3 regions of the Sphaerisporangium sp. NPDC005289 genome follow, and region 3 is predicted to be linked to each of the others. Evidence: riboswitches for the same ligand, from Rfam matches in the RefSeq annotation. Region 3 holds a riboswitch; each other region holds the start of a gene.
The links. Region 3 has a riboswitch for cobalamin ahead of ABZT47_RS29390 (ribonucleoside-diphosphate reductase subunit alpha). Riboswitches for the same ligand answer to the same signal wherever they lie in the genome.

Region 1: it holds a riboswitch for cobalamin, as region 3 does, so the genes downstream of both, ABZT47_RS14985 (CbtB domain-containing protein) here and ABZT47_RS29390 (ribonucleoside-diphosphate reductase subunit alpha) in region 3, are expected to answer to the same signal.
Region 2: it holds a riboswitch for cobalamin, as region 3 does, so the genes downstream of both, ABZT47_RS15105 (cobaltochelatase subunit CobN) here and ABZT47_RS29390 (ribonucleoside-diphosphate reductase subunit alpha) in region 3, are expected to answer to the same signal.

Annotation. Positions count from the first base shown of each region.
Region 1 is NZ_JBEXGS010000007.1:199,593-208,932, forward strand. Features, by position in the region: gene paaD (1,2-phenylacetyl-CoA epoxidase subunit PaaD) at 1-160, shown strand, start outside; gene paaE (1,2-phenylacetyl-CoA epoxidase subunit PaaE) at 162-1,262, shown strand; gene ABZT47_RS14980 (histidine phosphatase family protein) at 1,343-2,107, opposite strand; cobalamin riboswitch at 2,256-2,403, shown strand; gene ABZT47_RS14985 (CbtB domain-containing protein) at 2,437-2,658, shown strand; gene ABZT47_RS14990 (CbtA family protein) at 2,678-3,481, shown strand; gene ABZT47_RS14995 (VWA domain-containing protein) at 3,553-5,931, shown strand; gene cobO (cob(I)yrinic acid a,c-diamide adenosyltransferase) at 6,024-6,626, shown strand; gene ABZT47_RS15005 (cobyrinate a,c-diamide synthase) at 6,620-8,413, shown strand; gene cbiE (precorrin-6y C5,15-methyltransferase (decarboxylating) subunit CbiE) at 8,400-9,340, shown strand, end outside.
Region 2 is NZ_JBEXGS010000007.1:226,252-235,591, forward strand. Features, by position in the region: gene ABZT47_RS15060 (peptidase domain-containing ABC transporter) at 1-791, shown strand, start outside; gene ABZT47_RS15065 (hypothetical protein) at 850-1,032, shown strand; gene ABZT47_RS15070 (hypothetical protein) at 1,126-1,311, shown strand; gene ABZT47_RS15075 (hypothetical protein) at 1,342-1,512, shown strand; gene ABZT47_RS15080 (hypothetical protein) at 1,537-1,719, shown strand; gene ABZT47_RS15085 (hypothetical protein) at 1,771-1,950, shown strand; gene ABZT47_RS15090 (hypothetical protein) at 1,992-2,168, shown strand; gene ABZT47_RS15095 (cobalt-precorrin-5B (C(1))-methyltransferase) at 2,300-3,628, shown strand; gene cobG (precorrin-3B synthase) at 3,648-5,213, opposite strand; cobalamin riboswitch at 5,300-5,425, shown strand; gene ABZT47_RS15105 (cobaltochelatase subunit CobN) at 5,481-9,340, shown strand, end outside.
Region 3 is NZ_JBEXGS010000020.1:91,484-100,823, forward strand. Features, by position in the region: gene ABZT47_RS29385 (ribonucleotide-diphosphate reductase subunit beta) at 1-750, opposite strand, end outside; gene ABZT47_RS29390 (ribonucleoside-diphosphate reductase subunit alpha) at 750-3,053, opposite strand; cobalamin riboswitch at 3,173-3,380, opposite strand; gene ABZT47_RS29395 (tripartite tricarboxylate transporter substrate-binding protein) at 3,503-4,465, opposite strand; gene ABZT47_RS29400 (hypothetical protein) at 4,713-6,026, shown strand; gene ABZT47_RS29405 (polyprenyl synthetase family protein) at 6,033-7,184, shown strand; gene ABZT47_RS29410 (response regulator transcription factor) at 7,346-8,014, opposite strand; gene ABZT47_RS29415 (histidine kinase) at 8,011-9,276, opposite strand.

The sequences.
Region 1 (9,340 bases), on a different contig from region 3:
GGTGCCGCTGACCCTCGGCCCGGTCCGGCGGCGCGTCGGCTGCCCGCGCTGCGGGTCCGGCGACACCGAGGAGGTGTCCCGGTTCGGGTCCACCGCCTGCAAGGACCTGTGGCGGTGCCGCACGTGCCGGGAGCCCTTCGAGCACGTCAAGGAGCTGTGACATGCCCGGCAGCGGAGCGGCCGGAGACGGCGGGCGGCGGCGGCGCAGGGGGCGGTTCGCCGCTTTGCGGGTGGCACGGGTGGATCGCTTGTGCGAGGACGCCGCCGCGATCACCTTCGACGTGCCCGGCGAACTGGCGGAGGAGTTCGCCTTCCTCCCCGGCCAGTCCCTCACGCTGCGCGCGTTCGTGGACGGACGCGAGGAGCGGCGTTCGTACTCCATCTGCGCGCCGGCGGGCGGCCCGCTGCGCATAGGGGTCAGGGAGATCCCCGACGGGCTGTTCTCCACCCGGCTGGTGCGCCGCCTGAGGCCGGGGGAACAGGTGGAGGTGCTGCCGCCCACCGGGGGCTTCACCGCCGACCTGTCCCGCCCGGCGGACCACGTGTTCGTCGCCGCCGGTTCCGGGATCACCCCCGTGCTGTCGATCGCGTCGTCCGTGCTCACGGTGCCTGGGTCGTCGGTGACGCTGTTCTACGGGAACCGCACGACGCGAACGGTGATGTTCGGGGAGGAACTGGCCGATCTGAAGGACTCCGCGCCCGCCCGCGTCCAGGTCGTGCACGTCCTGTCCAGGGAGCCCAGAGAGCCCGAGCTGTTCACCGGCCGCCTGGACCGTCCGAAGCTCCGCCTGCTGCTCCCCGCCCTGACCGACGTGCCGGCCGTCGCCCACTGGTGGCTCTGCGGCCCGTACGGGCTGGTCAAGGACGCCAAGGCGGTGCTCGCCGAGCTGGGCGTCGCTCCGGAGCGCGTCCACCACGAGCTGTTCTACGTGGACGAGCCGCCGCCACCGCCGGCCCGCCGGGTCGCGGGGGTCCCCGAGGAGGCGGTCGCCAAGGTGACGGTCGTCCTGGGCGGCCGGGCCACGTCCATGCCGCTGCCGCCGGGCCTCACCGTGCTGGAGGGGGCGCAGCGCGTCCGGCCCGACCTGCCGTTCGCCTGCAAGGGAGGCGTGTGCGGCACCTGCCGCGCCAAGGTGACCGACGGGACGGTGGAGATGCGCCGTAACTTCGCCCTCGAACCCGCCGAGGTGGCGGCAGGCTACGTGCTGACCTGCCAGTCCATCCCGCTGTCCCCCGACGTCACCGTCGACTTCGACGCTTGAGTCCGCGCGGCGCCTGGGGATTTCCACGGATCGCGGGGTGGGCTGAGGCGGCCGTTCGGGAGGTGGGGCGGTGCGGTCTGTCAGGCCGGGCGGGGGAGGCGGAGGCGCCAGCGGCCGGCGTGGGAGGTGAGGCGGACGCTGGTGAGCGGCTCGGCGTCGATGCGCCAGAACGTCTCCGGGGGCGCGCCGAGCACGTGCACGAGGGCGGCCCTGATCACGTCCGGATGGGTGACCGCGATGATCCTCCCGCCGCCGCCATCACCGCCACCGCCACCGCCATCACCGCCACCGCCATCACCGCCAGCGCCACCGCCCTCGCCGTGCGCCGTGCGCAGCCAGGCGGTGACCCGCTCGATCAGGGCGAGCACCGATTCCCCGTCGTGCGGGGCGGCGGCGGGGTCGGTCAGCCAGGCCACCAGTTCCTCGGGCTCCCGGGCCTGGATCTCGGCCAGCGTCCGCCCCGCCCACCGGCCGGCGTCACGGTCGCGCAGCCCGTGGTCGACCACGGCGGTCAGGCCGAGCCCGGCCGCCGTCTGCCGGCACCGCACCGCCGGGCCGCACAGCACGACGTCCCGCCGGCGTGCCGCAGGGCCGCGCAGGGGAGCGGTCGTGCCCGGGACGGCCTCGGTGGTCGTGCCCGAACTGCTCTCGGTGGTCGCGCCCGAAAGCCTCTCGGTGGTCGCCCCTGAGGCCGTATCAGAGGTGACCTCGATGGCTGTGCCCGGGGCGGCTCCGGCGGTCGTGCCCGGGACGGTCCCGGGGGTCGTACCTGGGGCGATCCCGGCGGCGTCGCTCGGGTTGGGGAGGGTGCCGGTCTGGGTGAGGAGGGGGACGGCGCGGGTCACTTCCTGTCGTCCGCGGGCGTTGAGTTCCTCGTCGTCGAGAGGGAACGCGGCTCGCTGGAGCGAGTCCGTGAAACCATGACAAATCAGGATAAGTCGGGATGACACTGCATCCTCTCTGTGGCATAAGAGGGGCGATTGTCACTCTTCGCCCCATTGACGGGACCATGGTTCACGCGTAGCGTCCAACCGACATTGTTGACGGTGTGGGGAAGCCAGCGAGACTCTGGCACGGCCGCGCCACTGTGACCGGTCCCTTCGGGCCGGGAGTCAGACCCTCCGTCGTCACCGCCACCCCGCATGGGACGCGTGATCCCGAGGAGGCACGACAAATGGCTCAGGCCGTTTCGCATTCCCCGTCCGCTCCGCTGAGCATCCCCGTTCGCATTCCCCTCCGGGAGTTGCTGCCGTGGGCCGTCTTCGCCGGAGTGCTCGCCCTCGCCCTGCTGTACTTCGTCGGCGCGGAGCAGGGGGCCACCTCCCTGATCTCCGGCAACACCGTCCACGAGTTCGTGCACGACGGTCGTCACCTGCTCGGCTTCCCCTGCCACTGACACGGGAACCGGCAACGGCATGGTGAAGAACCTGCTGGTCCGCGGCATGCTCGCGGGCCTCGTCGCCGCCGCCCTCGCCCTGGTGTTCGCCTGGATCTTCGGCGAGCCCCAGGTGGGGGCCGCGGTCGCCCTGGAGGGGCACGCCCACGCGGGTCAGGCCGGCCACGCGCTCGCGCCGGCCGCCGGAGCCCTCCCCGCGCCGGACCTCGCTCCGCACGCGCACGCCGATGCGGCCGGGGACACCGACCACGGAGAACCGTTCAGCCGGGCCGTCCAGTCGACCGTGGGCCTGGCCACGGCGGTCGGCGTCTACGGCCTGGCCGTCGGAGGCGTCTTCGCGCTCGTGTTCGCCTTCGCCTACGGACGGCTCGGGGCGTTCACGCCCAGGGTCACGGCCGGTCTGCTGGCCGCGGCCGGGTTCGTCGCGGTCGAGCTGGTCCCGTTCCTGAAGTACCCGGCGAACCCGCCGGCCGTCGGCGATCCCGCCACCATCGGGCGACGTACCGCGCTGTACTTCGTGTTCGTCCTGATCGCCGTGCTCCTCGCGGTCGCGGCGGTGTCGCTGGGCCGGAGGCTGGCCCCTCGCTTCGGGAACGGCGACGCGACGGTGCTGGCCGTGGTCGCCTTCCTGGTCGCGGTCACCGCCGCCGGACTGCTGATGCCCGGGGTCGAGGAGGTGCCCGCTGACTTCCCCGCCGTGTTGCTGTGGAGGTTCCGGCTGGCGTCCGTCGGCATCCAGGCCGTCCTGTGGAGCGGCCTCGGGCTCGCGTTCGGCCTGCTCGCCGACCGGGTGCTCGCTCCGCGTCGCGCGCCCGCGCTGTAGTCGACGAGAACGACAAGCGCCGACCCGAGCCGGCGGCCCGCTGGGGCGCGCCGCCGAAAGGACACCGACACATGCCGGACCGGCCCATGACGGCCGAGGGACTCCTCCACTACCCGTTCACCGCGGTCGTGGGGCACGAGGACCTCAAGCTGGCCCTGATCCTCAACGCGGTGTCCCCGCGCACGGGCGGCGTGCTCATCCGCGGGGAGAAGGGGACGGCCAAGTCCACGATCGTGCGGGCCCTGGCGGCGCTGCTGCCCCCGGTCGCGGTCGTCGCGGGATGCCGCTTCTCCTGCGACCCGGCCGCGCCTGACCCCGGCTGCCCCGACGGGCCGCACGACACCGACCGGCCGCACGACACAGAAGGAGTGCATGACACCGAAGGGCCGCGCGACGACGGGGGGCACGACGACGAAGGGCCGCGCGACAACGGGCGGCGCGACGACGAAGGGACGCCGGACGTCGAAGGGCCGGGCGCGCTCGTGCGGGCCGCCCGGCTCGCGGAGCTGCCGGTCGGCGCCTCCGAGGACCGGCTCGTCGGATCGCTGGACCTCGAACGCGCGCTGACCGAAGGGGTGAAGGCATTCGACCCGGGCCTGCTCGCGACGGCGCACCGGGGCGTCCTGTACGTCGACGAGGTCAACCTGCTGCACGACCACCTCGTGGACCTGCTGCTGGACGCCGCGGCGCTCGGCACCTGCTACGTCGAGCGCGACACCGTGTCGGTCCGGCACGCGGCCCGGTTCATCCTCGTCGGCACGATGAACCCGGAGGAGGGGGAACTGCGTCCCCAGCTTCTCGACCGGTTCGGACTGACCGTTGAGGTCGTGGCCTCCCGGGACCCGGCCGAGCGGGCCGAGGTGGTGCGCCGGCGGCTGGCGTACGAGGAGGACCCCGAGGGCTTCGCCGCACGATGGCGGGAGGCGGAGCGGGCGCTCGCCGCGCGCGTCGCCGAGGCCCGCGACCGCCTGGGGCGGGTCACGCTCACCGATGCCGCTCTGCGGAGGATCGCCACCGTCTGCGCCGGCCTGGAAGTGGACGGGATGCGCGCCGACCTGATCACCGCCCACGCCGCCGTGGCGCACGCGGCCTGGCGGGGGGACACCCGGGTCACCGAGCAGGACATCCGGCAGGCCGCGCGGCTCGCCCTGCCGCACCGCCGCCGGCGCGACCCGTTCGACGCTCCCGGCCTGGACGAGGCCGAACTCGACGACCTGCTCCGCCGCGCGGCGGCCGCCGACGCGGACCCCGACCCGAATCCGGACCCGGACCCGGACCGCGATCCCGACCCGGGCTCCGCGTTCGATCCCGACTCCGACCCGGACCTCGACCCCGATCCCGGCGCCGGCCCGGATGGCGGCTCCGGCCCGGATCCCGCCGCCCGTCCGGACGGCGACTACGGCCCGGATCCCGGCGCCGGACCGGCTCACCGTGCCGATCCCCGCCAGGACGGCTACGGCGCCGACCACGCGTCCCGTCCCGACCAGGGATCGGGGTTCGACCGGGAGACCGCCTCCGACCTCGATGACTCGGGGCGGCAGGACGTCAGTACCGGAATGGCCGGTACGGGGTCCGCCTCCGAGCACCCGGACGGGCAGGAAGCGCCTGGGCGGTCCGGACGCGGTGCGACCGGAGAGCAGCGGACGACGCCGGCGGGTGAGCCGTACCGGGTACGGGCGCTGACCGTGCCGGGCCTCGGCACAGGCGCTCCCGGACGCCGGTCCCGCGCCCGCACATCGCACGGACGCGTCACCGGATCGCGCGCGCCGTCCGGCCGGCTCGGCACGCCGCACCTGACGGCGACCCTCCGCGCCGCGGCGCCCTACCAGCGGGAACGCGGCAGGACCGGGCCGGGTCTGGTCGTGCGGCCCGCCGACCTGCGCGAGGTGGTGCGCGAGGGCCGCGAGGGCAATCTCGTGCTGTTCGTCGTGGACGCGAGCGGCTCGATGGCCGCCCGCCGCCGTATGGGCGCGGTCAAGGGAGCCGTGCTCAGCCTGCTGCTGGACGCCTACCAGCGCCGCGACAAGGTCGGCCTGGTCACCTTCCGCGGCGCCGGAGCCGAGCTCGTGCTGCCCCCGACCTCGTCGGTGGAGGCCGGGGCGGCCCGCCTGCGCGATCTGCCGACCGGGGGACGCACCCCGCTCGGCGCAGGGCTGCGCCGGGCCGCCGGAGTGGTGCGCGCCGAACGACTGCGCGACCCCTCGCGCCGGCCGCTGCTGGTGATCGTCACCGACGGCCGGGCCACCAGCGGCACGGACGCCGACGTGCGGCGGTCCGCGGCGCTGCTCAAGGGCGTCGCCGCCGTGGTGGTGGACTGCGAGACCGGCCCGGTGCGGCTCGGGCTCGCCGTGCGCCTCGCGGGGCTGCTCGGCGGCGAGGCCGTACGGCTGGAGGACCTGGCGGCCGGAGGGCTGCGGGATCTGGTCCGTGAACGACGCAGGGCCGCCTGACATGCGGCGCCGGGCAAGCGGCGGGCGGGCGGAGAACACCCGCTCCGTGGCCGCGACGACCGTGGCCGCGACGGCCGGAAAGGTGGCATGAGGTGCCTCAGGGGAAGCCGGAGCGCGTGCCGGACGACGGCCTGACCACGCGGCAGCGCCGCGCCCGGCCGCTCGTGCTCCTCCACACCGGCCCCGGCAAGGGGAAGTCCACGGCCGCCTTCGGGCTGGCACTGCGGGCATGGAACCAGGGCTGGCCGATCGGCGTGTTCCAGTTCGTCAAGTCCGCCAAGTGGCGCGTCGGGGAGGAGCGCGCCCTGACGGTGCTCGGCGCCTCCGGCGAGGGCGGCACGGTGGCGTGGCACAAGATGGGCGACGGCTGGTCCTGGGTCAGAAAGCCCGGCGCCGAGGAGGACCACGCCGCCGACGCCCGCGAGGGTTGGGAGCAGATCAAACGGGATCTCGCCGCCGAGACCTACCGGCTGTACGTGCTGGACGAGTTCACCTACCCGCTCACGTGGGGCTGGATCGACGCCGAGGACGTCGCCGCCGCGCTCGCCGCGCGGCCGGGCACGCAGCACGTCGTGATCACCGGCAGGAACGCCCATCCGCGCCTGGTGGAGATCGCCGACCTGGTCACCGAGATGGGCAAGGTCCGGCACCCGATGGACGCGGGACAGAAGGGCCAGAAGGGCATCGAATGGTGACCGCGCTCCCGCGTCTGGTGATCGGGGCTCCGTCCTCGGGCGCGGGCAAGACCACGGTGGCGACCGGGCTGATGGCGGCGTTCACCGCCAAGGGCCTGGTGGTCTCCCCGCACAAGGTCGGACCTGACTACATCGACCCCGGCTACCACGCCCTCGCGGCGGGGCGGCCCGGGCGCAACCTGGACCCGTGGCTGGTGGGGGAGGACCTGATCGCCCCTCTGCTGCTCCACGGGGCCGCCGGGGCGGACATCGCCGTCATCGAAGGCGTGATGGGCCTGTTCGACGGCTCCGCCACACCCGGCGCCGGCCCTGCCACTCCCGGCGCCGGCACGGCCACCGCCACGGGTACGGGTGTGGGCACGGCCACAGGCCTGGGAACGGGTGTGGGCACGGCCACAGGTGTGGGAACTGGCGCAGGCACGGGCGCGGGCACGGATCTCATGACCGGCGTGGGCGGTGGGAGGGGCCCTATGGCCGTGGCCGGCGCGGATACGGATCTGGCGTCGACGGCGCATGTCGCCCGGCTGCTGGACGCGCCGGTCGTGCTGGTGGTGGACGTGTCCGGGCAGGGCAGGTCCGTCGCGGCGCTGGTCCACGGCTTCATGTCCTTCGACACGCGGGTGCGGGTCGGCGGGGTGGTACTCAACCGGGTCGGCTCCCCGCGCCACGAGCGGATCTGCCGGGACGCGCTCGCCGAGACCGGCGTGGAGGTGTTCGGGGCCATCCCGCGCACCGGCGTGGTGGCGACGCCCGCGCGGCACCTCGGCCTGATCCCCCCGGCCGAACGGGCCGGCGCCGCCACCGAGGCCGTGGCCGCGATGGGCGAACTGGTCGCCGCCACCTGCGACCTCGCCGCGCTGGTCCGCCTCGCCCACACCGCGCCCCGGCTCACCGCCTCCCCATGGAACCCCCACGAAGCTCTCGCCGCGAACCTCCACGAAGCGCTCGCCGCACGACCTCATCCCTCGCACGTGGACGCGTCCCGGGACGTGATCCGCGACGTGGCATCAGCGCGGGGCGGGGTGCGCGACGTGGACGGGGTGCCGGGCGTAGCGGGCGGCCTGCACGGGGTGCCGGCGCCGGGCGTCATGCGCGGCCAGGACGGGGCGCCGGCCCCGGAGGTGGTGGTCGCGGTGGCCGGGGGGAAGGCGTTCACGTTCGGGTACGCCGAGCAGGCGGAGCTGGTCCAGGCGGCGGGCGGCATCGTCGTCCCCTTCGACCCGTTGCGTGACGAGCGCCTGCCGGCGGGCACGCGGGCGGTGCTGCTGCCCGGCGGCTTCCCCGAGGTGTACGCGGCGGAGCTGTCGGCCAACGAGCCGCTCCGGCGCGCGATCTCCGCGTTCGCCGGGCCCATCGTCGCCGAGTGCGCGGGGCTGCTCTACCTGTGCCGCGAACTGGACGGGCGTCCCATGTGCGGGCTGGTGGACGCGACCGCCGCGATGACCGACCGGCTGACGCTCGGCTACCGCGCCGCCGTGGCCGTGCGGGACTCGGTGGTGACCCGCGAGGGCGAACGCTACCGGGGGCACGAGTTCCACCGCACACGGATCACCCCCGCCGCCGGCCCGGTGACCTCGGCGGACTCCTCCCCGAAGGGGGCGACGCCCACCCCTCTCTCCGGGATGGCGTCCGCGCCTCTCCCCGGCGCGGCGCGCGAGCCCTTGTTCCGGTGGCGGGGTGGCGCCGACGGGTACGGCGGTCCCCGGCTGGCGGCCTCCTACCTGCACCTGCACTGGGCCGGCAGTCCGTACCTGGCCGCGAGGCTGGTGGCCGGTGCCCGCCGCTAGCGTGCCGCCGGTCGTCGTGGTGGGCGTCGGCGCCGACGGCTGGGACGGGCTGTCACCCGCCGCGCGGGCCGAGGTGGCCGCCGCCGAAGTGCTCATCGGCAGCGTCCGGCAGCTCGCGCTCATCCCGGACACCGGCGCCGAGCGCGTCGCCTGGCCCTCGCCGATGCTGCCCGCCGTTCCTGGGGTCCTGTCGCGGCGCGCCGGCCGGAAGGTGTGCGTGCTGGCCAGCGGCGATCCGATGTTCCACGGGGTCGGCACGACGCTCGTCCGGCTGCTCGGCGCCGGCCGGGTGCGCGTGCTGCCGCATCCCTCGTCGGTCTCGCTGGCCTGCGCCCGGATGGGCTGGCCGGTCGAGGACACCGGTGTCGTCAGCCTCGTCGGCCGGCCGGTGGAGTCGCTGAACCGCTCTTTGTGGCCGGGCGGGCGCGTGCTGGTGCTCAGCGCGGACGGGGCGACCCCGCGCCTGGTCGCGCGCCTGCTCCGCGACCGCGGGTACGGCGCGACCGTGATGACCGTCCTCGAACGGCTCGGCGGTCCCGCGGAGCGCACCCTCACCGGCACAGCGACCGAGGCAGCCGGCGCGGGCGGGTGGTGCACCGTCGTGGACGCGCTGAACATCGTCGCTCTAGAAGTACGAGCCGATCCGGACGCGGCCCCGCCGGTGCCCCTCTCCCCGGTCGCCGGCCTGCCCGACGAGGCGTACGAGCACGATGGGCAGCTCACCAAGCGGGAGGTCCGCGCGGTGACGCTGGCGCTGCTCGCCCCGCTGCCGGGACGGCTGCTCTGGGACGTGGGCGCGGGCGCGGGCAGCGTGGCGATCGAGTGGAGCCGCGCCGCCCCAGGCTGCGAGGCCGTCGCGGTGGAGGCCCGGGCCGACCGTGCCGCGCGCATCGCGCGCAACGCCGCGTCGCTGGGCGTGCCCGGCCT
Region 2 (9,340 bases), on a different contig from region 3:
AGGAGCCCAGCGGTCAGGTGCGCCTTGCGCCGGACGCCCCGAGCGGCGTTGAGGTCGAGGGGCTGGTCTTCCACTACCAGTCCGACGGCCCGCCGGTCCTGTCCGGCCTCGCCTTCGCCGTCCAGCCCGGCGACAAGCTCGGCATCGTCGGCCGCACGGGGTCGGGCAAGAGCACCATCGCTTTGCTGGTCCTCGGCCTGCTGCGCCCCACCGCGGGCACGGTGCGCCACGGCGGGCACGACCTTTCCGACCTGGACGTCCACGACCTGCGATCACGCTGCGGCGCCGTCCTGCAGGACCTCAACCTCTTCAACGGCTCGATCAGGGAGAACCTCACCCTGGGCCGGGAGGACGCCACCGAGGCGGAGGTGGTGCGCGCCGCCCGCATCGCGGGACTGCACGACGACGTGGTCGCCATGCCCATGGGATACGGCACGCTCGTCGGCGAGGCCGGAGCCGCGCTGTCGGCCGGGCAGCGGCAGCGGGTCGCCCTGGCCCGCGCCCTGGTCCACAAGCCCCGTCTGCTCATCCTCGACGAGGCCACCAGCCACCTCGACCCCGAGACCGAACGCCGCGTCGACGCGGCGCTGTCCGGGCTCGAGGTCACGCGGATCGTCATCTCGCACCGCCTGAGCGCGATCCGCGACGCCCACCAGATCCTCGTGCTCGACCGCGGCCGCGTCGTCGAGCGCGGCAGGCACGAGGAGCTCATCGCACGAGAGGGGACCTACCGGGAGCTGTTCGCACTGGACGCCGAGCCCCGTCCGCGGGTCGAGGCCCTGAACGCGTGAAGCGCGTCGGATGGCCCCGGCGCGCCCGTACACACACCAACGAACTGGAGAGTACGTCATGTCCGACAACGAGCTGATCCGTCAGTGGAAGAACCCGCAGGCCCGCACCGCCGGCCTCGACCACCCGGCCGGGGAGATCGCCCTCACCGAGGAGCAGGTGGTCGGCGGCCGGCCGCCGGTGACCGAGTGGATCGCCTCCCTGGGCTGCTGCCCCACCGGTCTGTGGTGCGGCGGAATCTGAGCCGCCCCTGGGCCCGCGGCACCGCGGGCCCGTCCCGCCGGCACCGTCCGGCGCGGTCCCCCTCCACCGAAATCTGAACGAAGGAGTCACACCATGTCCGACAACGAGCTGATCCGTCAGTGGAAGAACCCGCAGGCCCGCGTCGCCGGCCTCGTCCACCCCGCCGGGGAGATCGCCCTGGACGACACCCGCGTGGTCGGCGGCCGGCCGCCGAGGACCGAGTACGCCTTCTCCCTCGGCTGCTGCCCCACCGACGCATTCTGCGCCGGCGGCTTCTGATCGCCACGACGTAGCCGAAGGAGTCATGAGATGTCCGGCAACGAGCTGATCCGTCAGTGGAAGAACCCGCAGGCCCGTACCGGCGACCTGGTCCACCCCGCGGGTGAGATCAGCCTGGACGAGCTGGTCGGCGGCATGCCGCCCGCGACGGAGGCGATCGCCTCCTGGGGCTGCTGCCCCACCGGCGTCTACTGCGGCTGATCCGAGTACCGAAGGAGTCGCGCGATGTCGTCCGACGACGAACTGATCCGTCAGTGGAAGGACCCCCGGGTCCGCACCAGGGGGATCGCGCACCCGGCCGGTGAGATCGACGTCGACGAGGGCCTCGCGCACGTCGTCGGCGGCATGCCGCAGGAGACCTGGCCGCCGGTGATCTCCCACAAATGCTGCACCGTGGACCTCTGCTAGCAGGCCCACACCCCGTTCATCCCCACCGATTCATCGACAAGGAGTTCCCTCATGTCCGACAACGAGCTGATCCGTCAGTGGAAGAACCCGCAGGACCGCGTCGCAGGCCTCGACCACCCGGCCGGTGAGATCGCCCTGCAGGAGGAGGTGGTCGGCGGGATGCCTCCGCAGACCGAGTTCTTCATCAGCATCGGCTGCTGCGCCACCCGCACTCTCTCCTGCCCGGTGTAGGCGTCACCGCATCTCGGCCTCGTCATCGAAGGAGTCATGAAATGTCCGACAACGAGCTGATCCGTCAGTGGAAGAACCCGCAGGCCCGCGTCGCCGGTCTCGATCACCCGGCCGGCGAGATCACGCTGGACGAGCGGATCGTCGGCGGCCGGGAACCCGCCACCGAGGGCGCGTTCACCTGGGGCTGCTGCAAGCCGACCTGGGGCTTCTGCATCTGACCCAGCCCTGTGCCGATCCCGCCCGGTCCGCTCACCGGGCGGGATCCGGCATGTGCCCTGGCGAACCGGGAGAAGCCGGCCCGGCTGGCCCTGCGCGGCGGGCCCGTTCGCGGGATGTGCATTCTTGACCCATGAGCACTGGGCTGCGGTACGGGTGGACGACCGGCGCGTGCGCGACGGCGGCGGTCACCGCCGCCTACACCGCACTGCTCACCGGGACGTTCCCCGACCCGGTGGAGATCGTCCTGCCCCGAGGGCAGCGCCCGTCGTTCGCGCTGGCCACCGAGGAACTCATCCCCGCTCACGTGACACCCCCGCAGGACGGACATCCCCCGCAGCACGGCGAGGCGGCCAGACGGGGCGGGACCGCCGCCCCTGGGGAGACGGCGGAGCGACGTGGGACCGCCGGCCTTGAGGAGGCGACGGGGCAACATGGGCCCGCCGCCCCTGGGGAGGCGACGGGGCGACGTGGGACCGCCGGCCTTGGAGAGACGGCGGGGCGACAGGGGACGGCGGAGCCTCGACGGACCGCGGGGGGGCTGGATGCCCGGCCGTATCGGGAGGCCAGGGCCGGGGTGGTCAAGGACGCGGGGGACGACCCGGACGTCACGCACGGCGCGCTGATCCGCGCCGCCGTGCGGCGAGGCGCCCCCGGAACCGGGGTCACCTTCCGCGCGGGGCCGGGCGTCGGCACCGTGACCAAGCCGGGCCTTCCGCTGGAGGTGGGCGAGCCCGCCATCAACCCGGTGCCCCGCGAGATGATGCGCGCCCACGTGGCGCGCGTCGCCGCCGCGCACGGAGTCGCTGGCGACGTGGTCGTCGAGATCTCCGTGGACGGCGGCGAGGAGCTTGCGCGCCGCACCTGGAACCCCCGGCTCGGCATCCTCGGTGGCCTGTCCATCCTCGGCACCACGGGCGTCGTGGTGCCCTACTCGTGCTCGGCGTGGATCGACAGCATCCGGCGCGGCGTGGACGTCGCCCGCGCCGCAGGGCACCGCCACGTGGCGGCGTGCACCGGCAGCACCTCCGAGCGGGTCGCCGCCGAGCTGTACGGGCTGCCGGAGGACGCGCTGCTCGACATGGGCGACTTCGCGGGCGCCGTCCTGAAGTACCTGCGCCGCCACCCCGTCCCCCGGCTCACCGTGGCCGGGGGCGTCGGCAAACTGTCCAAGCTCGCCGACGGGCATCTCGACCTGCACTCGGGCCGCTCGCAGGTCAGCACCGAGGCGCTGGCGGCGATGGTGCTCGGCGCGGGCGGCGACGAGGCGCTGGCGGCCCGGGTGCGGGACGCCAACACCGCCCTCCAGGCCCTCACCCTCTGCCGGGAGGCGGGGGTGCCCCTCGGCGACCTGATCGCCGCCCGCGCCCGCGCCACCGCCCTGGACGTCCTGCGCGGCGCCCCGGTGGAGGTCGACGTCATCGTCATCGACAGAGCCGGCACCATCGTCGGCCGCACCTAGGCGTCACCTCTGTCACGTGCTATCGATGGTCGCCGGTGCGTGCTCCGGCGACCGCGGTGGCCGTGGCCGGGAGGGTGGTGTGGTGTTCGGCCGTGCCTGGGGACTCGACGTGGTAGCCGTCGGGGGTGGCGGTCACCAGTACGGCCGGGCCGGCGGGGCGTCCGCAGTGGCGCTCGCATCCCGCCCAGTGCACGGGGAGCGGCCGGTGTCCGGTCAGGGCCGGTCCGGTGGCGGGGTGCGGGTGCGAGGTGGCCTGGGTCGCGTCGGACCGGACGTCGGCGAGCGATTTGGCGCAGCCCGGCAGGCCCGTGCAGGCCGTGACTCCGGCCCATGGGGATGCCGCGTCGGTCACCAGCCCGGCGGCCGCCAGGCGGGATGTCCACGCCGCGGCCTCGGCAGGCGCGATGCCGGGGATCACGAGGGTGCGCCACGGGGTCAGCCGGACCTCCGCGCTTCCCGCGTCGGCCGCCTCGGCCACCGCGTGCGCCTGGGCGGCGGTGAGCCGGCCCAGCGCGGCCAGGACGACCAGCGCCACCCGCCCGTCCGCCATGGCGACGATCCCGGGAGATTTCCCGGTGTCCGTACGCCCGGCCGTATCCGTCGTCGCGGCGTCCGGGCCGGTGCGGATGGCGGAGAAGACCTGGGGAGTGCCGGTGGTGAGCCGGGCGGTGATCGCGGCGGGGCCGTCGGTGAGTTCGGCGACGCGCCATGCGCCGGTGCCCTGGGCGGTCCGCTCGGCCAGGAACGCCTCGGCGGCGGCCACCATCACGGGCACCGCGTCGGCAAGGGGGAACCGCAGCCCGGTGTCCTGCCCGGCGAGTAGCAGCACGCATCCGGCGATGCCCGCCCCGTGCCCCGGGTCCCGGGCCTCTATGGACCCGCCCGGACCGGGTTCGTTCCCGGCCCCTGTGTAGCCGGCGACGGGGGAGGGCCGGGTGGGAAGGAGGGTGAGGTCGGCGTGGAGGGGGAGCAGGTCGTGGCGGCCGTCGTCGAGGGCGAAAAGGAAACGGCCCGGCAGCTCCGCGAGGGCGGGCCGGGCGAGCACGGCGTCGTCCAGCGCGCGGACGAGGGGGATGACGTCGGCGAGGCCGCGCCCGTCGAGGCCGGACAGCGGGCCGGCGACGATGTTGCGCACCCGCTCGTGGGTGGCCGAGGGCAGCAGCCCGGCGGCGGCCATCCGGTCCGCGAACGCCTGGCCGTCCGCCTCGCCGAGCCCGCGCACCTGCACGTTCGCACGGGAGGTCAGTTCGATCACGCCCGATCCCCACGTGGTGGCGGCGTCCGCGATGACGCGCAGCCGGTCGGGGGTGAGCAGGCCGCCCGGCGTCCGGAGGCGGGCGACCGCGCCGTCCGCCGCCGTGTGGGTCTGCAGGGCCCCGGGGCATGCGTCCGGCCGCGACCGGGCCGGGGAGCCGGCGCCGCCGATCGACCGGGACGGGGAAGCGGCGCCGCCGTCCGGGCGGGCAGGGGGGACGGCGCTGTCGGTCGGGCGGGCCGGGGAACCGGCGCCGCCGGGAGGGACTTGGCCAGGCGGGCGGGTTGTTTCGTTCGCGCTCGCGGGGGTGGAGAAGTCGGCGGCGGCCACGGTGAGGATGGTAACCCCGGCTGATCGCAATAACGACATCTCGCAATAAGTCGGACGACATGATCTGATGGAGGGCGACGGTACTGGAGGAAGCCGGTGTGAGTCCGGCGCGGTCCCGCCACTGTCACCGGGGAGTCAACCCCACCAAGGCCACGGCCCGGCAACGGGCGGGAAGGCCGGGGTGATGCGTCGATCCGGAAGCCAGGAGACTCCAGGCCGCCGTGTGGACCCACGACCCGGGGCGCGGACCCCGAGTGAGGATGTGCCGTGCGCCATCTCCCCCTGCTCCTGCTGTCGACCTCCGACACCGACCTGCTCAGCGCCCGCGCGTGCGGCCTGCCGTACCGGCTCGGCAACCCCGCCCGGCTCACCGCCGCCGGCCTCCCCGAGCTGCTGGACGGCGTGGAACTGGTCGTCGTCCGCCTGCTCGGCGGGCGGCGGGTCTGGCAGGAGGGCCTGGACGCCCTGCTCGCCGGCCCCCGCCCGGTGGTGGTGCTCGGCGGCGAGCAGGCCCCCGACGCCGAGCTGATGGAGCTGTCCACCGTCCCCGGAGGAGTGTGCGCCGAGGCGCACGCCTACCTGGCGCACGGCGGTCCGGCGAACCTGGCCGAGCTGCACCGCTTCCTGTGCGACACCGTGCTGCTCACCGGCCACGGCTTCGCCCCGCCCGAGGCCACCCCCGCCTGGGGCGTCCTGGAACGCCCGGAGCCCGAACCTCCGGCGGGGCAGGACGCAGGCACGGGCGGGGAGGTGACCGCCGATCCTCCCGTCGAGGGGAGGCGGGAGGCGGCCGGTATCCCGGCCACGAACGGGGACCAGAGCGCCCCGGTCACGATCGCGGACGGACGGACCGGCGCGCGGCCGGTGGTGGGGGTGTTGTACTACCGCGCCCACCACGTCGCGGGGAACACCGGGTTCGTGCACGCGCTGTGCGACGCCATCGAGGACGCCGGAGGCCGCCCGCTGCCCGTCTACTGCGCCTCGCTGCGCACGGCGGAGCCGGAACTGCTCCAAGTGCTCGGCGAGGTGGACGCGCTGGTCGTCACCGTGCTCGCCGCCGGAGGGACGCGCCCGGCGACCGCCTCGGCCGGCGGGGACGACGAGGCGTGGGACGTGGGCGCGCTGGCCGGGCTCGACGTGCCGATCCTGCAGGGCCTGTGCCTGACGAGCGGCCGGCGGGCGTGGGAGGAGAGCGACGAGGGCCTTTCCCCGCTGGACGCGGCCTCCCAGGTGGCCATCCCCGAGTTCGACGGCCGGATCATCACCGTCCCGTTCTCCTTCAAGGAGGTCGACCAGGACGGGCTGACGGTCTACGTCGCCGACCCCGAGCGCGCCGCCCGCGTCGCCGGGATCGCCGTGCGGCACGCCGTCCTGCGGCACGTACCCCGCGAGGAGCGGCGGATCGTCGTGATGCTGTCGGCCTACCCGACCAAGCACGCCCGGGTCGGCAACGCGGTCGGCCTGGACACCCCGGCCAGCGTCGTCCGTCTCCTGGCCGCTCTGCGCGCGGACGGGTACGACATCGGCCCCGACGGCGAGGACGGGCTTCCCGGCGTGGCCGACCTGGACGGTGACGCGCTGATCCACGCGCTGATCGCCGCCGGCGGCCAGGACCAGGACTGGCTCACCGAGGAGCAGCTCGCCGGCAACCCGGTGCGGATCTCCGCCGCCCGCTACCGTGCCTGGTACGCGACCCTCCCGGGGGACCTGCGCGCCCGCGTCGAGCGGCACTGGGGCCCGCCGCCCGGCGAGCTGTTCGTCGACCGCTCCCGCGACCCAGGCGGGGAGATCGTGCTGGCGGCGCTGCGCGCGGGCAACGTCGTGGTGATGGTCCAGCCGCCGCGCGGGTTCGGCGAGAACCCGATCGCGATCTACCACGACCCGGACCTGCCGCCGAGCCACCACTACCTGGCCGCCTACCGCTGGCTGCGGGACGAGGAGGGTTTCGGCGCGCACGCCGTCGTGCACGTCGGCAAGCACGGCAACCTGGAGTGGCTGCCCGGCAAGTCGGCCGGGATGTCGGCCTCCTGCGGCCCGGACGCCGCGCTCGGCGACCTGCCGCTGATCTACCCGTTCCTGGTGAACGACCCCGGGGAGGGCACCCAGGCCAAGCGCCGCGCCCACGCCACCCTGGTGGACCACCTGGTGCCGCCGATGGCGCGGGCCGACACCTACGGCGACATGGCCCGGCTGGAGCAGTTGCTGGACGAGCACGCCTCGATCGCCGCCATGGACCCGGCCAAGCTGCCCGCGATCCGCGCGCAGATCTGGACGCTCATCCAGGCCGCCCGGCTGGACCACGACCTCGGCGTCGCCGACCGGCCGCACGACGCCGAGTTCGACGACTTCCTGCTGCACGTGGACGGCTGGCTGTGCGAGGTCAAGGACGTGCAGATCCGCGACGGCCTGCACGTGCTGGGCCAGGCACCCAGGGGACGGGCCCGGGTGGACCTGGTGCTGGCGATGCTGCGCGCCCGGCAGATGTGGGCGGGCGACCAGGCGCTGCCGGGCCTGCGCGAGGCGCTTGGCCTGGCCGAGGACGGCACCGCCGGGCGCACGGACACCGACGAGGCCGAGGAGATCGCCGCCGCGCTCGTCGAAGGCATGGAGGCCCGCGACTGGGACCCGGCCGCCGTCCCGGAGGTCTGCGCCGCCGTCTTCGCCGCCCGCCCGGCGCCCGCGACGACCGTCGGCACAGCGGACGGGGCGGCCGACGTCCCCCAGGACTCCCGAGCCGAACCGCCGGCGCTGCCGGAGGACGCCGGACGACCGGAGGCGGGGAAGCCCGAGGCCGAGGCGGCGATGGCCGAGGGGGCGGAGGCCGAGGAGGCGGAGACCGGGAAGCCGGAGGCCGAGGAGGCGGAGGCCGGGAAGGCCGCGGTCAGAGGGCCGGAGGCCGGACGACCGGCGGCCGGAGGAGCGGAGGCCAGGCAGGTGGCGGTGCCGCCGATGGTGGCGTCGATCCTGGGGTTCGCGGCCACGGAGATCGTGCCGCGGCTGGACAGGACGGGGGACGAGATCGGCGCCGTCCTGCACGCCCTGGACGGCGGGTACGTCCCGGCCGGGCCGAGCGGCTCGCCGCTGCGCGGGCTGGTCAACGTGCTGCCGACCGGCCGGAACTTCTACTCGGTGGACCCCAAGGCGGTGCCGAGCCGCCTGGCCTGGGAGACCGGCCAGGCGATGGCCGCCTCGCTGCTCGCCCGCTACCGGGCCGACACCGGCGACTGGCCCCGCTCGGTGGGCCTGTCGATCTGGGGCACCAGCGCCATGCGGACGGCCGGGGACGACGTGGCCGAGGTGCTCGCCCTGCTGGGCGTCCGCCCGGTGTGGGACGAGGCGTCCCGCCGGGTCACCGGGCTCGCGCCGATCGCTCCCGACGAGCTGGGACGGCCCCGCGTGGACGTCACCGTCCGCATCAGCGGCTTCTTCCGCGACGCCTTCCCGCACGTCGTGGTCATGCTGGACGACGCGGTGCGACTGGTCGCCGCGCTGGAGGAGCCCGAGGAGGTGAACTACGTCCGGGCGCACGCCCAGGCCGACCTCGCCGCGCACGGGGACGAGCGGCGGGCCACCATGCGCGTGTTCGGCTCGCGGCCGGGCGCCTACGGGGCGGGGCTGCTGCCGCTGATCGACAGCCGCGACTGGCGCGACGACGCCGACCTCGCGGAGGTGTACGCGGTGTGGGGCGGCTTCGCCTACGGCAGGGACCTGGACGGCACGCCCGCCCGGGCCGACATGGAGGCCGCCTACCGGCGCATCGCCGTGGCCGCCAAGAACGTCGACACCCGCGAGCACGACATCGCCGACTCCGACGACTACTTCCAGTACCACGGCGGCATGGTCGCCACCGTGCGGGCCCTGACCGGCCGCGCCCCCGCGGCCTACATCGGCGACAGCACGCGGCCTGACGCGGTGCGCACCCGCAGCCTGGCGGAGGAGACGGCGCGCGTCTTCCGCGCCCGGGTGGTGAACCCGCGCTGGGTGGAGGCCATGCGGCGCCACGGCTACAAGGGCGCGTTCGAGCTGGCCGCGACCGTGGACTACCTGTTCGGCTACGACGCGACGACCGGCGTGGTGGCCGACTGGATGTACGACACGCTGGCCGCGACGTACGTGCTGGACCCGGA
Region 3 (9,340 bases):
GGCCAGCTCGGCGGCCACCGCCTCCTCGATCATCCGGGTCACCTGGGCGCCGAGCTCGTCGTCGAACAGGTCCGGCTCCTCCGCGCGCACCGTGTCGACCACCGAGAAGGCGAACTCCATGTGCATGGACTCGTCGCGGAACACCCAGTTGGTCCCGGTGGCCAGCCCGCCGAGCAGGCCCCGCGAGCGCAGCCAGTACACGTAGGCGAAGGCGCCGTAGAAGAACAGCCCCTCGATGCAGGCGGCGAAGCAGATGAGGTTGAGCAGGAACGCCCGCCGGTCCCCCCGGGTCGACAGGCGCTGGAGCGCGTTGATCGAGTCGATCCAGCGGAAGCAGAACTCGGCCTTGTCGCGGATGGAGGGGATGTGCTCGACGGCGGCGAACGCCTTGGCCCGCTCGTCGTGGTCGGGCAGGTAGGTGTCCAGCAGCGTCAGGTAGAACTGGACGTGCACGGCCTCCTCGAACAGCTGCCGCGACAGGTAGAGCCGGGCCTCGGGCGCGTTGAGGTGCTGGTACAGGTTGAGCACCAGGTTGTTGGCCACGATCGAGTCGCCGGTGGCGAAGAACGCCACCAGCCGGTTGATCAGATGACGCTCGCCCGCGCTCAGTTCGGCCAGGTCGGCCAGGTCGGACTGCAGGTCCACCTCCTCGACCGTCCAGGTGTTGCGGATGGCGGTCCGGTAGCGCTCGTAGAACTCGGGGTAGCGCATCGGGCGCAGGGTCAGGTCCATGCCGGGGTCGAGCAGCATCACTGGCAGGCCTCGCAGATCTCGGGGTTCTCAAGGGAGCAGGCGACGGCGTCCTGGTCGAGCGCCTGAACGGGCCCGGACGCGGGTAGGGAAGCGGGTGGGAACGCCGGCGCGCCGGGGCGCGGGGCCGCGGCGGGCGCCTGGGCGGCGACGGTGGCCTGCGCGATCCGGGTGGCCGGGCGCGAGCGCAGGTAGTAGGTCGTCTTCAGCCCGGCCCGCCAGGCGTAGGCGTACATCGAGGAGAGCTTGCCGATGGTGGGAGCGGCCATGAACAGGTTCAGCGACTGCGACTGGTCGATGTACGGCTGGCGCGCGGCGGCGAGGTCGATCAGCGCCTTCTGCGGCAGCTCCCAGGCCGTGCGGTACAGCCGCCTGAGGTCCTCGGGGATCTGCGCGATCTCCTGCACCGACCCGTCGGCGCGCTTGACGGCGTCCCTCATCTCGGGCGTCCACAGCCCACGCTGCCGCAGGTCGCGCACCAGATAGCGGTTGACCTGCAGGAACTCGCCCGACAGCGTCTCGCGTTTGAACACGTTGGACACCTGCGGCTCGACGCACTCGTAGCAGCCCGCGATCGAGGCGATCGTCGCCGTGGGCGCCACGGCCAGCAGCAGCGAGTTGCGCAGGCCCGTCTCGGCGATCCTCGCGCGCAGCGCCTCCCACTCCTGCGGGTGGGCCGGGGTCGCCTGCGGGAAGTGATCCAGGTGCAGCACTCCACCGGCGGCGCGGGTGTCGGCGTAGGAGGGGTGCGCGCCGTGCGCGGCGGCCAGGGCGGCCGAGGCGCCGTAGGCTGCCAGGGCCATCTCCTCGGCGATCCGCGTGGACAGCGCCAGCGCCTCGGGCGAGTCGAACGGCAGGCGGGCCGCGAAGAACACATCGGCCAGGCCCATCACGCCGAGGCCGATCGGGCGCCAGCGGCGGTTGGCCGCCTCCGCCTCGGGCGTCGGGTAGAACCCCCGGTCGATGGACCTGTCCAGGAAGCGCACCGCCGTCGCCACCGTCGCCCGCAGCCGCGCCCAGTCGACCTCGCCGTCCACCAGGTGGGCGGCCAGGTTGACCGAGCCGAGGTTGCACACGGCGGTCTCGGCGTCGCTGGTGACCTCCAGGATCTCGGTGCACAGGTTGGACAGGTGGATGACGTTCTGCGGGCGCGCGGTCTGGTTGGAGGCCCGGTTGGCGGCGTCCTTGAAGGTCATCCAGCCGTTGCCCGTCTGGGCGAGCGTGCGCATCATGCGGCCGTACAGCGTGCGGGCCGGCAGCTGACGGACGTGCCGGCCGGCGGCCTCGGCCGCCCGGTAGGCGCGGTCGAACTCCTCGCCCCACAGGTCGACCAGCTCGGGGACGTCCTTGGGGTCGAACAGCGACCAGGTGCCGTCGGCCTCGACGCGGCGCATGAACTCGTCGGGGATCCAGTTGGCCAGGTTGAGGTTGTGGGTGCGGCGGGCGTCCTCGCCGGTGTTGTCGCGCAGTTCGAGGAACTCCTCGACGTCGGCGTGCCACGGCTCCAGGTAGACGCAGGCCGCGCCCTTGCGCCGGCCGCCCTGGTTGACCGCCGCGACGCTGGCGTCCAGCGTCCGCAGCCACGGCACGATGCCGTTGGAGTGCCCGTTCGTGCCCCGGATCAGCGAGCCGCGCGACCGGACGCGGGTCCAGGAGATGCCGATGCCGCCGGCGTACTTCGACAGCCGCGCCACCTGTCCGTACCGCTCGTAGATGGCCTCCAGCTCGTCGCGCGGGGAGTCGAGCAGGAAGCACGACGACAGCTGCGGGCGCCGGGCGCCGGAGTTGAACAGCGTCGGCGAGCTGGGCAGGTACGACAGCGTCGAGATCAGCCGGTACAGCTCGCCCGCCTCGGCGACGCCGTCGGCCAGGCCGCACGCCACGCGCAGGAAGAAGTGCTGCGGCGCCTCCAGGACGCCGCGGGTGACCGGGTGGCGCAGCAGGTAGCGGTCGTAGACGGTGCGCAGCCCGAAGTACTCGAACCGGGCGTCCCCCTCGGGGTCGACGAGGGCGTCCAGCTCGGCGGCGTTGTCCCGCACGAACTTCGCGAGGGCGTCCTGCACCAGGCCGGCCTCGTGCGTGGCGGCGACCGACTGCGAGAACGACCGCACGCCGTGCGCGGCGGTCTCCTCGGCGATCTCCTCGGCCAGCAGGCGCGCCGCGACCCGGGAGTTGGCCGGGTCGGCGATGACCCGCGCGGCCGCCTCCTCGATGGCCAGGCGCCGGTCCGCCGCCCGCCGCCCACCTCCGCCACCGTCGTCCTCCCGCGAGTGGGACGGCGGCAAATCGCGTGTCACGGTCACGTGCTCTCTCCTCGTGCGCTCGAATCCCCGTACGAGGGCACGCGGCGGCGCACGTCCGGTGAGCGGCACCCTGCGGGCACGCCGGACGACCCCGTCACGCGGCCCACCCTCGAGGCCTGGACGACTCCAGCGTCACCGGCAGGTTTTCGGGCTCGCGGGCGCCTGGCACATGCCTACCGGCCGTCGCTTCCCAGGCCGCCGACTATCGCGGCCCAGTGCTCATATGACGGCTTTCGTTCCCGCTCACCGCTGCGGGGCAGCCCCGGAATCTCACCGGGTTCCCTCTCACGTCGCCCCGGGGGGCGAACCAGCGACGATCAGGATCCTACATCTAGTGGCCCCGAGCGCAAGCACCCCCACAGGTTGTGTACGCGACCCCACTCAAGCGGGCGCGGGCGATGCCCCGGCCGCCTCGGCACGGCCCCGCTCCTTTGGTGCGATGCGGCGCCTCAGACGCGCAGGCCGAGTTCGCCGAGGGCGCGGCCGAGGCGGGCGGACTCGACACGGAGCCACTGCCGGAAGTCCTCACCCTCCAGGTACAGCGGCGTCCAGCCGCTGCGGGCGCACAACTCCCTCCAGCGCGGGGAGCCGGCCAGGTCGCGGCACATTCCGGTCAGCGCGGCCCGGTCGCCCTCGGGCAGGCCGCCCGGCCCTATCAGCCCACGCCAGTTGGCGCAGTTCACGTGCGTGTCGCACTCCAGCAGCGTCGGCGCCTCCACGCCGGGGATGCGGTCGGGCGAGGAGACGGCGAGCGCGCGCAGCCCACCGGCTCGCAGGGCCGCGCGCACGCCGTTGTGGCCGGCCAGGACCGCCCCCACCTCCCCCTTGGCCAGCGCGGCGACCGCCTCGCCGCTGGTGGGGTAGGCGACGTAGCGCAGCAGGCGCGCGTCCACGCCGAGGCTCTGCGCCAGCATGCCGAACAGCACGTGGTCCACCCCGCCCTCGGCGCGGCCGCCCAGCGCGAGCCTGCCCGGGTCGCGGCGCATGAGGTCGGCGAACGCGCCGAAGGTGGCCAGATGGGAGCCGTCCAGCACCACCAGGGCCTCCCACTCGCCGCACAGCCGGGCCAGCGGCGTGGTGCCCGCGAACGCGGTCGCCTGCCGCGCCGCGCCGACCGTGCCGACCAGCTCGGGGTCGGCCAGCAGCACCTGCCTCGGGTGCGGCGCGCGCCCGAACTCCGTCAGCGCCGTGTACTGCGGCCTGTTCACCACCCGCAGCTCTCGCACCAGGGTGTCGCGTTCCGCCACCGTCTTGAGCGCCCGCGCGACGCGATCGGCTTCACCGCCGGACGGGCCGGGTACCACGACCGGCAAGGTCACCGACCCGAGCTTGCGAGAACCGGAGGGGTCCGCGCATCCCGCCGCCAGCGCCACGAGCCCGGCACCGAGCGCGAGCACCTGCCGACGACGCATACTTCACGCCCTTTCCCCCGTTATTGAACTAAATGCCCATTTCCGGCTCCGCACACACGCCCGCCTCGCCCGGCGGGCCGTCCGCCGCGAACCCCCTCTGGACGCCGCGCCGGCGCCCGGATCGTCACGATCCCCCATACGGGGGACGAGGTTCCCGTCCCGGGGGGAGTCGGCGGGCCGGCGGCCCGATGGAACGTGGGAACGCGCGAGTCCGCGCACCCCACCCACGTCCCCCAAGGGAGCGACCGTGTCCCCCGCACCGACCACCCCGCCCAGCACCCCCGCGGACCCGCCGAGAACCCCACCCGGCCCCGCGCACACGTCCACGACGCCGTTCGGCGCCTTGCCCCGCCACGCGTCCGCGCCGAAGGACACCGCAGGCGCCCCGTCCAGGCGCACGGACGCCTCCGAGGAGGCGACGGACGTCCGGTCCCGCCACGCGACCGCATCCGGCGACAGGGCGGGCCTGCCGTCCGGCCGTGCGGGCGCGGCCCCGGGGGCGGCGCCGCGCGGCGGAGCGGTCGCGGGCGGGTGGACCGGGTACGCCGCCGCGGCGTGGGCCGCCACCTACGGCGTCGTGGCGCTGTTCTGGACGATGACGGGGACGGGGTATCCGTTCGGGGGCCCGGCCTCGGGGGGAGACGCGCCCGTCCTGCGAGGAATCCCCGCCGAGATCGCCGCACCGGTCTTCGCCGGTGTTCTGCTCGCGACCTCGGTCGCGGTGCTCGCCATGGCCGGGCGCCACGCCGTGCGCCTGCGCGGGCTGCCGCGCGCGGCGCTGCTGACCTTCGGCTACGCCGTCGCACTCTCCCTGATGGTCCTGGTCCCCGGCGCCGACCTGCTCGCCCTGACCGGATACGCCCCCATGCTGATCCTCGGCGCGCCCTTCGGCTGGCCCAAGGGCATCGACTACTCCACCGTGTTCGACTGGTCGCTGCTGAACCAGGCGTGGTCCCTGGCCGGCGGGTTCCTCGTGGGCGCCGCCGTCCTGTCCTGGCAGCGCCGCGGCCGGGGCGCCTGCGGCCGGTGCGGCCGCGACGGCGACGTGCCCGCCGCCGCCCGCGCGCGCACCGCCGCCTGGGCGCGCCGCGCCACCGCCGCCGCCGTCGTGATCCCGCTGCTCTACTCGGTCAGCCGCCTCGCCTGGCTGGCGGGCATCCCTCTCGGCATCGACCGGGCGATGCTGCGCGGCCTGCACGAGAGCGGCGGGGTGTGGGCGGGCGCGGGCCTGGCGACCTTCGCGGTCGTCGGAGCGGTCCTCACCCTCGGGCTCGTCCAGCGCTGGGGCGAGGTCTTCCCCCGCTGGATGCCCGTGATCGCCGGGCGCCGCGTCCCGGTCCTGCTCGCCGTGATACCCGCGGCCTACGTCTCCCCGGTGGTCTTCGCGGCGGGGCTGGGCATCGTCACCTCGCCCGCGATGTGGCACCTCACCGGCTACAGCACGGTCCTGATGATCACGCACGTGCTGTGGCCGCTGTGGGGAGTCGCGTTGGCGGTCGCCACCTACGGCTACCACCTGCGGCGGCGGACGGCGTGCCGCGCCTGCGGGCGGAAGGGCTGAGCGGCCGTGCCGGTGATCTCCGACGACGCGCTCGCCGCGTGGACGCGCCGGTCGCTCGCCCGCGTCGACGAGCTGCTGCGCTCCACGCTGCACAACCCGCGCGACCCGTTCCTCACCACCGTGGCCACGCACCTGCTGAACGCCGGCGGCAAGCGCCTGCGCCCGACCGTCGTCCTGCTGGCCGCGCGGTTCGGCGACCCCGCCCACCCCCACGTGGTGCGCGCCGCGGCGGCCGTGGAACTCATGCACGTGGCCTCGCTGTACCACGACGACGTCATGGACGAGGCTCCGGTCCGCCGCGGCGCGCCCAGCGTCAACGCGCGGTGGGGCAACCGCGTGGCCATCCTGGCCGGTGACTACCTGGTGGCCAAGGCGGGCGAACTCGCCGCACCGCTCGGCTCCGCCGCCCTGGAGGCGCAGGCCCGCATGCTGACCCGGCTGGTCACCGGCCAGCTCCGCGAGACGGTCGGGGCCGGTCGCGGCGACGACCCGGAGCGGTACTACATGAGCGTGATCGCCGACAAGACGGCCGCCCTGTTCGCGCTCGCGGCAGGACTCGGGGCGCGCGCGTCCGGGGCGACCGACCAGGCGGCCGGCGCGCTGGAAGCCTACGGGGAGGCGCTGGGCATCGCGTTCCAGCTCTCCGACGACCTGCTCGACCTGTCCGAGCCGACGGCGCGGGCCGGCAAGCCGTCGAACGCCGACCTGCGCCAGGGCGTGGCCACCCTGCCCCTCCTGCGCGCCCTCGCCTCCCGCCGCTCCCGCGGGCGGGACCGCGCCCTGGAGACGCGGGGAACCGGCAGGCGCACCTCCGGCAGGCCGGAAACCGGCGGGCACACCGCCGGAACACCGGGAACACGCGAGAAAGCCGACTCGGCGCTGCTGCGGCGTCAGCGGCGAGACTCGGCGCGGTTGCGGAGGATGTTCGCCTCCGGACGGATCACCGGCGGCAGGGACGTCGCGCAGGCCGCCGAGCTGCTGCGGCGCTCGCCCGGTTTCGCGCAGGCGCACGCGGAGGCCCGGCGCCACGCCGACGACGCCCGCCGGGCGCTGGAGCCGCTGCCGCCCGGCCCCGCCCGCGATGCCCTGCGCGACCTCTGCGACCACGTCGTCTCCCGCGCCACTCCCCCGGCCCCGCCTCCTGACACCGGCCCCTGACCCGGTCTCCCGGCACCCGCCTCCGGATACCGGTACGCCCGGCCGCCGGCGTCATGAGCCCCATCGGGCATGCCGGCGAGGTCACCGTCCGGCCGGATCCCTCACCGACCCTTCCGGCATGCCGGGCACCGGCCACCACGGGCCCGGCACACCCGGCGTCCTCACGGAGCCGGCGGGGCGATGAAGCCGGACTCGTAGGCGGCGATGACCGCCTGCGTGCGGTCGCGGGCCCCGAGCTTGGCCAGCACGTTGCCGACGTGGGTCTTGACCGTCTCGGCCCCGACCACCAGCCGGGCGGCGATCTCGGCGTTGGACAGGCCGGTGGCCATCAGCCGCAGCACCTCCTCCTCCCGTTCGGTGAGCCGGGCCCGCCGGAGCCGGTCGGCGGCCGGCCCGCCCGGGGCGCCGCGGCCGTGCGCGCCGGCAAGGCGCCGGATCGCCGCCGGGAACACCAGCGACTCCCCCCGCGCGACCAGCCGGACGGCCTCCACGACCTCGGCCGGGCGGGTGCGCTTGAGGACGAACCCGCTGGCCCCGGCCCGCAGGGCGTCGTACACGTGGTCGTCGTTCTCGAAGGTGGTGATGACCAGGACGCGCGGCGGGGTGCCGGACGCGGCGAGCAGCCGGCGGGTCGCCTCGATGCCGTCGATGGCGGGCATGCGCACGTCCATGAGGAGCACGTCCGGCCGGGTGCGGGCGACCATCGCCATGACCTCGGCCCCGTCGGCGGCCTCGCCCACCACCTCCAGGTCGGGCTGCGCCCCGATGATCACCCGCAGGCCGATCCGGACGAGCTCCTCGTCGTCGACGATGCCCACCCGGATGGTCACGCGCCCTCCCCCTCCTCCACCGCGCCGGCCGCCCCCTCGCCGGGACGCCTCGGCCCCCCGCCCGCCGGTCGTCGTGCCGCCGCCTTCCGGCCCTGCTCCGCCGGGAGCCGGACCGAGACGTGCCAGCGGCCGGACTCCTCGCCCGCCGTCATGGCGCCGCCGAGCAGGGTGACGCGCTCGCGGATGCCCGCGAGCCCTCTGCCCCCCGCCTCCCGCGCGCGCCGCCCGGTGACGGGATTGGACACCTCGATCGCCAGCGTGCGGCCGTCGGCGGCGACGCGCAGCGTCACGGGGACCGGGCCCGCGTGCCGGAGCGCGTTGGTCAGGCATTCCTGGACGATGCGGTACCCCTCCCGCGACACCGGCTCGGGCAGGCCGGCCAGCGAGCCCTCGACCCGCGTGCTGACCGCCGCGCCGGTGCCCCGCGAATGGGCGAGCAGGCCGTCGAGGTCCGCCATCCCCGGCCACGACGGCGGCTCGGGCTCGCGCAGCATGCCGAGGACGCGGTCGAGGTCCTCGGTGGCGGCGCGCCCGGTCTCCTCGATCGCGATCAGGGCCTGCCGCGCGAAGGCCGGATCGGTGTCCAGCAGGTGGAGCGCGGCACTGGCCTGCAGCATCGTCACGGTCAGCGCGTGCCCGATGGAGTCGTGCAACTCGCGGGCCAGCCGGTTGCGCTCGGCGAGCCTCGCCGCGCGCTCCTCCAGCGCGGCGATGCGCTCGGCCGCCGACGGCCCGAGCAGGACGGGCGCCATGACCGCCGCCAGCGCCCCGAGCCCGGCCACGGCGTACACGACGCCCACCAGCAGGGCGACGCCGACCGGCAGGAGCAGGCCGCCGCCCTGCTCCTCCAGCGGCCCGAGCCACGGCGGGTCCACCGTGCCGCCGGCCGCGCCCGCCCACCGCACGACGAGGATAACCCCCGTCACCAGGGGGATCAGGATCAACGCCCCGACGAGCCCGCCCACGGCGAGGTGGACGGCGAACCACAGCGCCGCCCGCGACCGGGTCTCCCAGGCCGCTCGCCCCCGCTCGGCCGTCTCGGGCGGATCGGGCAGATCGACGCCCAGCAGCGAACGCGCGGCGACGATCTCGAGCGCCCTGGTGCCGCGCAGGAACGGCGGCACCACGCCGATCGCGACCGTCAGCGCGAGTACGAGCGCCAGCACCCCGCGCGGCACCTGGCCGACGGCGAAGGTCTGCGCGAGCATGCCCGCGACCAGCAGGTACGGCAACAGCAGCACACCGCCGAGCAGCAGATGCACCGCCCGCCGATAGGTCCCCCCACTGACCAGCGGCCTCACCGCCGCCCGCATCCGCACCCCGTCA